3 regions of the Pseudomonas sp. PS02288 genome follow, and region 1 is predicted to be linked to each of the others. Evidence: predicted binding sites of a transcription regulator. Region 1 holds the regulator's gene; each other region holds the start of a gene.

Region 1 (3,255 bases):
CGGCGAAACGATCGACCTGGCTGGCCATGAGCATCAGCTTGAGCAGATTGCTCTCGACTTCGGTGACCAGGGTGGTGACACGCTTGATCACCTGACCGGTGAGGTCCTGGTAATCCTGCGCCAGAAGAATGTCGTTCAGGTGGCCGGAGAGCTTGGCGCCGTCCCGCTCGCTGCGCGCGAGGAACAGCTCGACACGCTTGGCCAGCTCGCGAAAGGCGTCAGCCCCGATTTCGCGGCGCATGAAGCGCTGCCATTCGACGCTCAGGCTCTGGGCCTCGTCGGCCATGCCGTTGACCACCGGCGCGCACTCTTCCACCAGATCCATCGTGCGGTTGGCCGCACGCTCGGTCATCGTCACCACGTAGGAGAGACGCTCGGTGGCATCGGAGATCTGCGACACTTCCTGCGCGTGCGGAACACGGGGATCGAGCTGGAAGTTGACGATGGCATTGTGTAGCTCGCGGGTGAGCTTGCCGACTTCCTGGTACAGACCGCGATCGCGGACCTGATTCAGTTGATGGATGATTTGCACCACATCAGCGAAGTTGCCTTTTTCGAGGCTTTCGGTCAGCTGACGGGCATGGGACTTCAGGGTCGACTCGAAGTCATCGCCCATAGAGATGTTGTCGTGATCCATAGCGCCCTCGAGGCGAACATCAGCCGTTGACCCGCTCGAAGATCTTTTCGATCTTCTCTTTCAGTACCTGGGCCGTGAAGGGTTTGACCACATACCCGTTCACGCCGGCCTGGGCCGCCTCGATGATCTGATCGCGCTTGGCTTCAGCAGTCACCATGAGCACGGGAAGGTGCTTGAGTCGATCATCGGCGCGCACCGCACGCAGCAGATCGATCCCGGACATGTTGGGCATGTTCCAGTCGGTGACCAGGAAGTCGAAGCTGCCGCTGTGCAGCATCGGTAATGCCGTGGTGCCGTCGTCGGCCTCCGCGGTATTGGTGAACCCCAGGTCACGCAGGAGGTTCTTGATGATCCGTCTCATCGTGGAGAAGTCGTCCACGATGAGGATTTTCATGTTCTTGTCCAAGTCGACCTCCGTACAATCCCAAACGCCGCCTCGCAGCGCGCGCCTCGCAAGCGTGAAACCGGCTGCCTCAGTGCGCGCGCCATTCAACCAGACGTGCCCGCAAACGCGCGGCACACTGGCTGTGCAACTGGCTGACGCGCGACTCGCTGACCCCCAGCACCTCGCCGATTTCCTTCAGATTCAGTTCTTCGTCGTAGTACAGCGAAAGAACCAGCCGCTCGCGTTCCGGAAGATTGGCGATGGCGTCGGCCAAGGCCCCCTGGAAGCGGTCATCCTCCAGATCGCGAGCGGGTTCGTAATGGGTGAAGCTACCGTCCTCGTGCAGGCCCGAACCGTGCTCGCCTTCCTGCAGGAGGTCGTCGAAGCTGAACAGTCGGCTGCCCTGAGTGTCGCTCAGGATGCCGTAGTACTCTTCAAGACTCAATTTAAGTTCGGCCGCAACCTCTTGATCTTTAGCGTCTCTGCCCGTTCTCGCCTCGACGGCGCGGATGGCGTCGCTGACCATGCGGCTGTTGCGATGCACGGAACGCGGAGCCCAGTCGCCCTTGCGCACCTCGTCGAGCATCGCCCCACGGATACGGATTCCGGCGTAAGTCTCGAAACTGGCGCCCTTGCCCGAGTCGTACTTCTTGGCAGCCTCGAGCAGGCCGATCATTCCGGCCTGCATCAGGTCCTCCACCTGCACGCTGGCCGGAAGCCGGGCCAACAGGTGGTAGGCGATCCGCTTGACCAACGGTGCATAACGCTCGATGAGCTGAGTTTGCGAGTCCTTCGCCTGCGATTTGCTGTACATACGAAGTCCACTGGCGGCTGTCATACGGGTGAGTCTGCGGTAGTCGGTTTAACCAGACGCTCGACGAAAAACTCGAGGTGACCGCGCGGGTTGGCCGGCAATGGCCAGGTGTCGACTTTCTGCGCGATCGCCTTGAACGCCAGCGCACACTTGGAGCGCGGAAAAGCTTCATAGACAGCGCGCTGCTTCTGTACGGCTTTGCGCACCGACTCGTCGTAAGGCACGGCACCCACGTACTGCAGGGCGACGTCGAGGAAGCGGTCGGTGACCTTGGTGAGCTTAGCAAACAGATTGCGACCTTCCTGGGGGCTGTGCGCCATATTCGCCAGCACCCGGAAACGGTTCATGCCGTAGTCGCGGTTGAGCAGCTTGATCAGCGCGTAGGCGTCGGTGATCGAGGTCGGCTCGTCGCAGACCACCACCAGCACTTCCTGGGCGGCACGGACGAAGCTGACCACGCCGTCGCCGATGCCGGCCGCGGTGTCGATGACCAGCACGTCGATGTTGTCGCTGATGTCGCTGAACGCCTGGATCAGGCCGGCGTGCTGCATCGGCGTCAGCTGCACCATGCTCTGGGTGCCGGAAGCGGCGGGCACGATGCGCACGCCGCCAGGGCCTTGCAGCAGGACGTCGCGCAGGTCGCACTGGCCGTCGATGACATCGGCCAGGGTGCGCTTGGGCGAAAGACCGAGGAGCACGTCGACGTTGGCCAGACCCAGGTCGGCGTCGAGCAGCATCACCCGCCGGCCGAGGTCGGCCAGGGCCAGCGACAGGTTGACGGACACGTTGGTCTTGCCAACGCCGCCCTTCCCACCGGTCACCGCGATCACTTGAACTGGATGCAAACTAGCCATTTCTCTTACACCTTGTCTGCGACTGAGCAGGCAACTGTCTCTCGACGGTCAATTAGCCGACGCGACGCGCCGAGTTGTTGTAGAGGCCGGCGAACATGTCGGCCATTGCATCTTCACTGGGTTCTTCCGGGGCTTGCAGGGCGACGGCGCGGCTCACCAGCTGATGGCTGCGCGGAACGTGCAGATCATCCGGGATTCGCGGGCCATCGGCCAGATAGGCTACCGGCAGACGCTGGCTGATTGCCAGCCCGAGCACTTCGCCGAGGCTGGCCGCCTCGTCCAGCTTGGTCAGCACACAACCGACCAGGCCGCAACGCTTGTAGCTATGATACGCGGCCTTGAGCACCTGGCTCTGGCTGGTGGCCGCCATGACGAGGTAGTTCTTCGACTTCAGGCCGCGGCTGGCGAGTGCTTCGAGCTGCATGCGCAGGGCCGGATCGTTGTTCGGCAGGCCGGCGGTGTCGATCAGGATCACGCGCTTCTTCGCCAGCGGGGCGATGGCCTGGGTCAGCGAGCTGCCCGGATCGACCTGGGTCACCGAGACGTTGAGGATGCGGCCGAGGGT
Region 2 (3,255 bases), on a different contig from region 1:
TCGTCCGGCAGCTCCAGGGGCACCGGTACCGGCTCGTTCTGTTCGCGCAGCTCTTCGATGACTTCTTCCACGGCAAGCGTCCTCCCCAACGAAATGGATGCGTTTTATACAGTAGCGTGACCGCGGGGAAAAACCCGAGTCGCACCCAATCGCCGGTCGGCGCTAACTCCAGGCGATAAAAAACCCGGGCAAGCCCGGGCTTTTTCAGCGTTGCTCGGCGGGTCAGTTCTGCCGGATGCCCGCCACCAGCCACGGCTGGTTCTCGCCCTGCGCGCGTTCCATGCGCCAGCTCTCGCTGAACGCCTCGCCCTGATCGAAGCGCGAGGTCTTGGCGACGCCGGCGAAGGTCAGGGTTGCGACCGTCTTGTCCGGGTTGTCGTCGAGGCCGTCGAGCTGGACCTGCAGGTCGTCGACGTAGGTGGACTGGAAGCCGTCGCCCAGGTCGGCGCGCTCGCGCTTGAGGAAGTCGAGCATCTGCGGGGTGACGAACTCGGCGATCTTGTCCATCTCGTTGGCGTCCCAGTGCTGCTGCAGGGACATGAAGTGCTCGCGGGCGGCTTCCAGGAAGCGCTGCTCGTTGAACCAAGCGGGCGCTGCGATCACCGGGGCCGCGGCGCTGGGCGCCAGCGAACCGCCGAAGATGTTGCGGTTGGCGGCTTGCGGCTCGACCGGCATTTCGCGCTGGAACGGCGCATGGCCCGCTGGGGCCGCGGTCGGCTGCTGCTGGCGACGGCGCGCGGCGAGGAAGCGGAAGATCAGGAAGGCGATGGCGCCGAAGATCAGCATGTCGAACAGTTGCAGGCCCTGGAAGCCGTCGCCCATGAACATCGAGGCAAGCAGGCCGCCGGCGGCGATACCGGCCAGCGGGCCGAGCCAGCGCGAGGCGCCACTGGCGGCGCCCGCCTGGCGGCCGGGTGCGGCAGCGGCGGCGTTGTTCTGCGCCGGTTGCTGCATCTGACGGCTCTGGTGGCTCGGCGCGCTGCCGAAGGATTTGCCGCCACCGAAGCGCTTGGCGGCATTCACGTCGAGACTCAGGGTCAGGGCGACGCAGAAGGCCAGGGCAAGGCTGAGAAAACGTTGCATGTGGGTATCCCATTCATTGATCTACGCGCGACATCTTGAACAGGCGGGCCTGACAAGACCAGCCGCAGAGTGTTTCGGGCTTTTGCCTGGCCCGCGGCGAAGGCTCTGGCGCGCACCTCGAGGCACTCCGATACGCAGCGTCAGCACGCCGCAGGTCGGGGTCTGCTTCACTGCCATACAGCATTCGCGGCGAATGCCGATAACCCCTATCCATCCGGCCCGGTTCGGCCGTACCCGAGGAGTTGGCGATGCGACTGATGCTGAAGACCAAAGTGCTGATACTGGCGCTGCTACCGGTGATCCTGCTGGCCATCGTGCTGAGCTTGGCTACGGCGAAGATCCTGCTGAGCTTCGCCAACGATGAAGTGAACAGCATGCGCGAGCGGCTGATGGAAGAAAGCCGCGGCGAGCTGCAGCACTACATGCAGATCGCCCTGGGCAGCGTGCAGAGCCTGTACGACGCCTCCGCCGCCGGCGACATGGAGGCCCGCGCGCAGGGCATCGCGATCCTGTCGAAGATCAAGTACGGCAAGGACAGCTACTTCTTCGGCTACGACTCGGACATGGTCCGCCTGTTTCGCGGCGACAGCCCGGTCGACGTCGGCAAGAGCCTGAAGGGCCGCAAGGACCCCAACGGGGTGCTGGTCAACGACGAGCTGGTCAACGTGGCGAAGAACGGCAGCAACTACGTGCAGTACGCCACCGCGCTGCCGGGCAACGAGAGCATCAACGTGCCCAAGCTCGCCTACAGCTACTACCTGCCGAAGTGGGACATGGCGCTGGGCACGGCGGTCAACCTGGACCGCATCGAAGGGCAGCTGAGCGAGGTGCGCGCCGGCATCGACGAACGCATCCGCAGCATCGTGACCAGCATCGCGGTGATCGCCGTGGTGCTGCTGATCCTCTGCGGCATCGCCGGCGTGACCCTCGGCAACACCTTCCTGAAGCCGCTCAAGCAGATGAAGAACAACCTCGACGACATCGCCGCGGGCGAGGGCGACCTGACCCGTCGCCTGCCGGTGAGCGGCGACGACGAGCTCGGCCAGTTGGCCGCCTCGTTCAACCGCTTCGTCGAGAAGATCCACGGCCTGGTCCGGCAGATCGCCGACATGACCGGGCAGCTAAACGGCCTGGTCGGCGAGGTCGCCTCCCAGGTTCACCGGGGCGAGCAGGCGATGGACCGGCAGCGCCAGGAGACCGACCAGGTCGCCACGGCGATCAACGAGATGTCCGCCGCCGCCCAGGAAGTGGCGCACAGTGCGCAAGGCGCCGCCGAGGCCGCGCGCAAGACCGACGACGAGGGGCAGTCGGCCAAGCGTGTGGTGGACGACAGCGTGGCCAGCATCCATGCACTGGTCGGCGACATCCGCAGCAGCGGGGTGTCGCTGGACAGCCTGCAGCAGGACGTACAGTCGATCGTCAGCGTGCTGGCGGTGATCCGCTCGATCGCCGAGCAGACCAACCTGCTGGCGCTCAACGCGGCCATCGAAGCGGCCCGCGCGGGCGAGGCCGGGCGCGGGTTCGCGGTGGTCGCCGACGAAGTGCGCGCGCTGGCCAGCCGCACGCAGCAGAGCACCCAGGAAATCCAGGCGATGATCGATCGCCTGCAGCACGGCACGCAGATCGCGGTCAGCGCCATGCGCCGCTCCAGCGAGGCCGGCGAGGCGAGCAGCACCCAGGCCAACCAGGCGGGCGCTTCGCTGGACACCATCGCCGGGCTGATCGGCACCATCAACGCCATGAACGCACAGATCGCCAGCGCCGCCGAGGAGCAGACCGCGGTGGCCGAGGAGATCAACCGCAGCGTGCACCAGATCGCCGTGGCGGTGGAAACCGTGGCCGATGAAACCCGGCAGAGCGCACAGACCGCGCGCAGCCTCTCGCAACTGGGCGAGCGGCTCGGTGCGCTGGTGCGTCAGTTCAGGATCTGAGAGCGAGGCGGGCAGCCATCCGGGAGACGCGAAACGCGGCTCCTGGATGGCTACGTCAGAGCGGCTGCAGCTTGGCGTAGCCGAGCATCAGCCATTTGCTGCCTTCGCCGTCGAAGTTCACCTGCACCCGGGCCTGGGCGCCTGAGCCTTCGAAGTTGAGGATCACGCCCTCGCCGAACAGCGCGTGCTGCACGCGCTGGCCGAGGTTGAAGCCGGTGTCCGGCACCTGGGCGCCGTCGAA
Region 3 (3,255 bases), on a different contig from region 1:
GCGAGCGCCTGCGCATCAGTCCCTCCTGCACGCTGATCCTGCCCTACCACGTGGCTCTGGATCAGGCCCGCGAGAAGGCCCGTGGCGATGCCAAGATCGGCACCACCGGGCGCGGCATCGGTCCGGCCTATGAAGACAAGGTCGCGCGTCGCGGCCTGCGCATCGGCGATCTGTTCCATCGCGAACGTTTCGCCGCCAAGCTCGGCGAACTGCTGGACTTCCACAACTTCGTCCTGCAGCACTACTACAAGGAGCCGGCGGTCGATTTCCAGAAGACCCTGGACGAGGCGCTTGGCTATGCCGACGTGCTCAAGCCGATGATCACCGACGTCGCCGCGCGCCTGCACGAGCTGCGTCGCGAGAACGCGCACATCATGTTCGAGGGTGCGCAGGGTTCGCTGCTCGACATCGACCACGGCACCTATCCGTTCGTCACCAGCTCCAGCACCACTGCCGGCGGCACCGCCACCGGTTCGGGTTTCGGTCCGCTGTATCTGGACTACATCCTCGGCATCACCAAGGCCTACACCACCCGTGTCGGCTCCGGGCCGTTCCCCACCGAACTGTTCGACGAAACCGGCGCGTTCCTCGCCAAGCGTGGCCATGAGTTCGGTTCCACCACCGGTCGTGCGCGTCGCTGCGGTTGGTTCGATGCGGTGATCCTGCGTCGCGCCATCGAGATCAACAGCATTTCCGGCCTCTGCCTGACCAAGCTCGACGTGCTCGACGGTCTGGAAACTATCCGCATTTGCGTGGGCTACAAGGACGAGAACGGCGACGTGCTGGTCGATGCTCCGACCGACGCGGACAGCTATATCGGCCTGCAGCCGGTGTACGAGGACATGCCTGGCTGGAGCGAATCCACCGTGGGCGCGAAGAGCCTCGACGAGCTTCCGGCCAATGCGCGCGCTTACATCAAGCGCATCGAGGAGCTGGTCGGCGCACCGATCGACATCATCTCCACCGGTCCGGATCGCAACGAAACCATCGTTCTTCGTCACCCCTACTCCTGAGTCCGTTGAACGTCCGAAGGGCCGCCGTAGAGCGGCCCTTTTCATTGGTGAAGGAAATGTCGCATTTCGCGGCATGCCGATTGCTGAAGGGTTAAACAAATCCTGGTAGTCGCCGTTAACGGGTAACGGTCGTTAAGGAGTGTCGTCGTGTCAGCCATCCTGTCTCTGCTGCGAAGCCGCCTATTGCGGCCCGCGTTCATCGCCTTGGGCATTGCGCTGCTGGTGCAGGTGCTGGTGGCCGTTGCCCTGACTCGGGGCACGGTGAGTACCCTGACGGAAAAACTCGCTTCACGCTTGGGCGAGGACACGCAGAAGTTGTCCGCCGAACTGGAGCAGGCGAGGCAGGAGGTTTCTTCCGGGCTCAGCGGTTTGTCCGAGCAGACCCGTCAGCGCCTGTCGGCGTCGCTCAGCGAGCGGCTCAAGCAGGAGCAGGCCCAGCTGCGCGGCAGCCTGGAGGCGAACCTCAAGGATTCCGCCAACGATCTCGCCCAGTTGCTTGCCGCCGTCGCCCCCAAGGCGATGTGGGACAACGACGGGCCGGCGCTGTCCGAGTTCGCCCGCCGCGCGCAGCGCAACCCGAACGTGCTGTTCGTCGTCTACGACGACGCCAAGGGCGAGCACTTGACGCGTTACCTGAACCGGCAGAACCCCTTGATCATGGCGCTGCTGGAGCGCGGCACCGGCGAGCGCGCGTTGGACAAGGTTCTGGACGCCGCCGCCAACGACCCTTCGGTGCACCTGGTCGAGGCATCGATCAATCCCAACGGCGTGGAGATCGGCAAGGTCCGCCTCGGCGTCTCCACGGCGTCCATCGAAGCCCAGCTGCAGGCGCTCGATCAGCGCTTCACCGCACTGATCGCCAGCGGCGGCCAGCTGGTGGGCGAAAGCCTGGCCGGTGCCGCCACCGACAGCACGGCGGCGCTGACGGCTCGCCTGCAATCGGCCCGCGCGGCGGCGGACAGCATGAATGCCGGTACGCGCAAGACCGTCGACGAGGCGGCCGGCGAGCTGCGATGGCGCATCGGCCTCGCGCTGGTGCTGGTTGGCCTCGGTGTATTGCTGGTGCTTGCCGTGGTCCTGGGTCGTCGCGTGGTCAACCGGTTGCGGCTGCTGGTGGCGGCGCTCAACGACCTGGCGGCAGGCGAGGGCGACCTCACTCGCCGGGTGAAGCTGGATAGTCGCGACGAGCTCGGCGAGATGGCCGATGCGGTCAACCGGTTCATCGACAAACTGCAGCCGATCATTCGCAAGGCCGGCGACGTGGCCGTGCAGACCGGTACGGAAATCCAGGCGCTGGCCTCGCGCAGCCATGCGGCGGAAGCCGCGGCGGGGCGGCAGATGAACGAGGTGGCCGGCAGCCTCGAGGCGCTCGCCAGCATGACCGCCGAAGCCCAGGCGGAGAGCCGCACCATGCAGGAGGCCTTGCAGCGGGTCGGCGATATCCGGCGCGCGACGGAGGACAATGAGGCGATCGCCAAGCGCGTCGGCGGGCTCATCGGCGCGCTGGAAGAGCGCGTGCAGAACGGCTCCGAAGTGATCCAGCGGCTGGCGCTGCAGAGCGAGCAGATCGAAGTGGTGCTGTCGGTGATTCACGGGATCGCCGAGCAGACCAACCTCCTGGCGCTGAACGCGGCCATCGAGGCGGCCCGCGCCGGCGAGAGCGGACGTGGTTTCGCGGTGGTCGCCGACGAGGTGCGCGCGCTGGCGAGCAAGACCCAGCAGTCGACAGGCGATATCCAGGCGCACATCGGTGCGTTGCAGAAAGGTGCAAAGGAAGCGGTCGCGGCGATCTCCCAGGCCCAGGAGCGCGCCAGCGAAGGCTTGCAGGCCCTGCGCGACAGCGAACGGTTGCAGGAGGAAGTCCAGCGCGCGGTGGCCAGCGTGCACGGCGCCGTGGAGGCGGCGGCCCAGGCCGCGAAGCATCAGGCCGAGGGGGCGAACACCGTTCGCGGCAGGGTCGACGTGATCCACGCCGAGGCCCGGTTGTCCGCCGATGCGGTGGCGGAGACCGCACAAAGCGGCCGGGTGCTCGACGGTCTGGCGGCGCAGCTCAAGGCGAGCCTCGGGCAATTCAAGGCGTAGCGTTCAGCGGGCTGGAAGAAGCCGGGCCACGCGCCCGGCTTTTTTCATGTCGGCGCCTGTCGGATTTTTATCGCAGAAACGAAAAACCGAGCCATTCGGCTCGGTTCGTCTGAAGAGTGGTGCCCAGGAGAAGACTCGAACTTCCACGATGTTGCCATCG

Evidence for each region. Region 1 encodes FliA, which starts transcription of late flagellar genes. Its sites were predicted from a motif close to CTAAAGTTTNNNNNNNNNNNGCCGNTAA; they were not measured.
Region 2: QMX85_RS05715 (methyl-accepting chemotaxis protein) is a predicted target of FliA. The motif match lies at 1,259-1,286, and genes of this name have one in related genera.
Region 3: QMX85_RS02990 (methyl-accepting chemotaxis protein) is a predicted target of FliA. The motif match lies at 1,105-1,132, and genes of this name have one in related genera.

What each region holds. Positions count from the first base shown of each region.
Region 1 covers NZ_JASCPA010000001.1:155,683-158,937, reverse strand. Annotated here, with positions in the region: gene QMX85_RS00725 (protein phosphatase CheZ) at 1-637, opposite strand, end outside; gene QMX85_RS00720 (chemotaxis response regulator CheY) at 657-1,031, opposite strand; gene fliA (RNA polymerase sigma factor FliA) at 1,111-1,860, opposite strand; gene fleN (flagellar synthesis regulator FleN) at 1,857-2,690, opposite strand; gene flhF (flagellar biosynthesis protein FlhF) at 2,743-3,255, opposite strand, start outside.
Region 2 covers NZ_JASCPA010000008.1:82,918-86,172, forward strand. Annotated here, with positions in the region: gene QMX85_RS05705 (SMI1/KNR4 family protein) at 1-71, opposite strand, end outside; gene QMX85_RS05710 (TIM44-like domain-containing protein) at 223-1,083, opposite strand; gene QMX85_RS05715 (methyl-accepting chemotaxis protein) at 1,332-3,014, shown strand; gene uvrD (DNA helicase II) at 3,070-3,255, opposite strand, start outside.
Region 3 covers NZ_JASCPA010000003.1:138,053-141,307, forward strand. Annotated here, with positions in the region: gene QMX85_RS02985 (adenylosuccinate synthase) at 1-1,013, shown strand, start outside; gene QMX85_RS02990 (methyl-accepting chemotaxis protein) at 1,161-3,095, shown strand; tRNA gene QMX85_RS02995 (tRNA-Leu) at 3,213-3,255, opposite strand, start outside.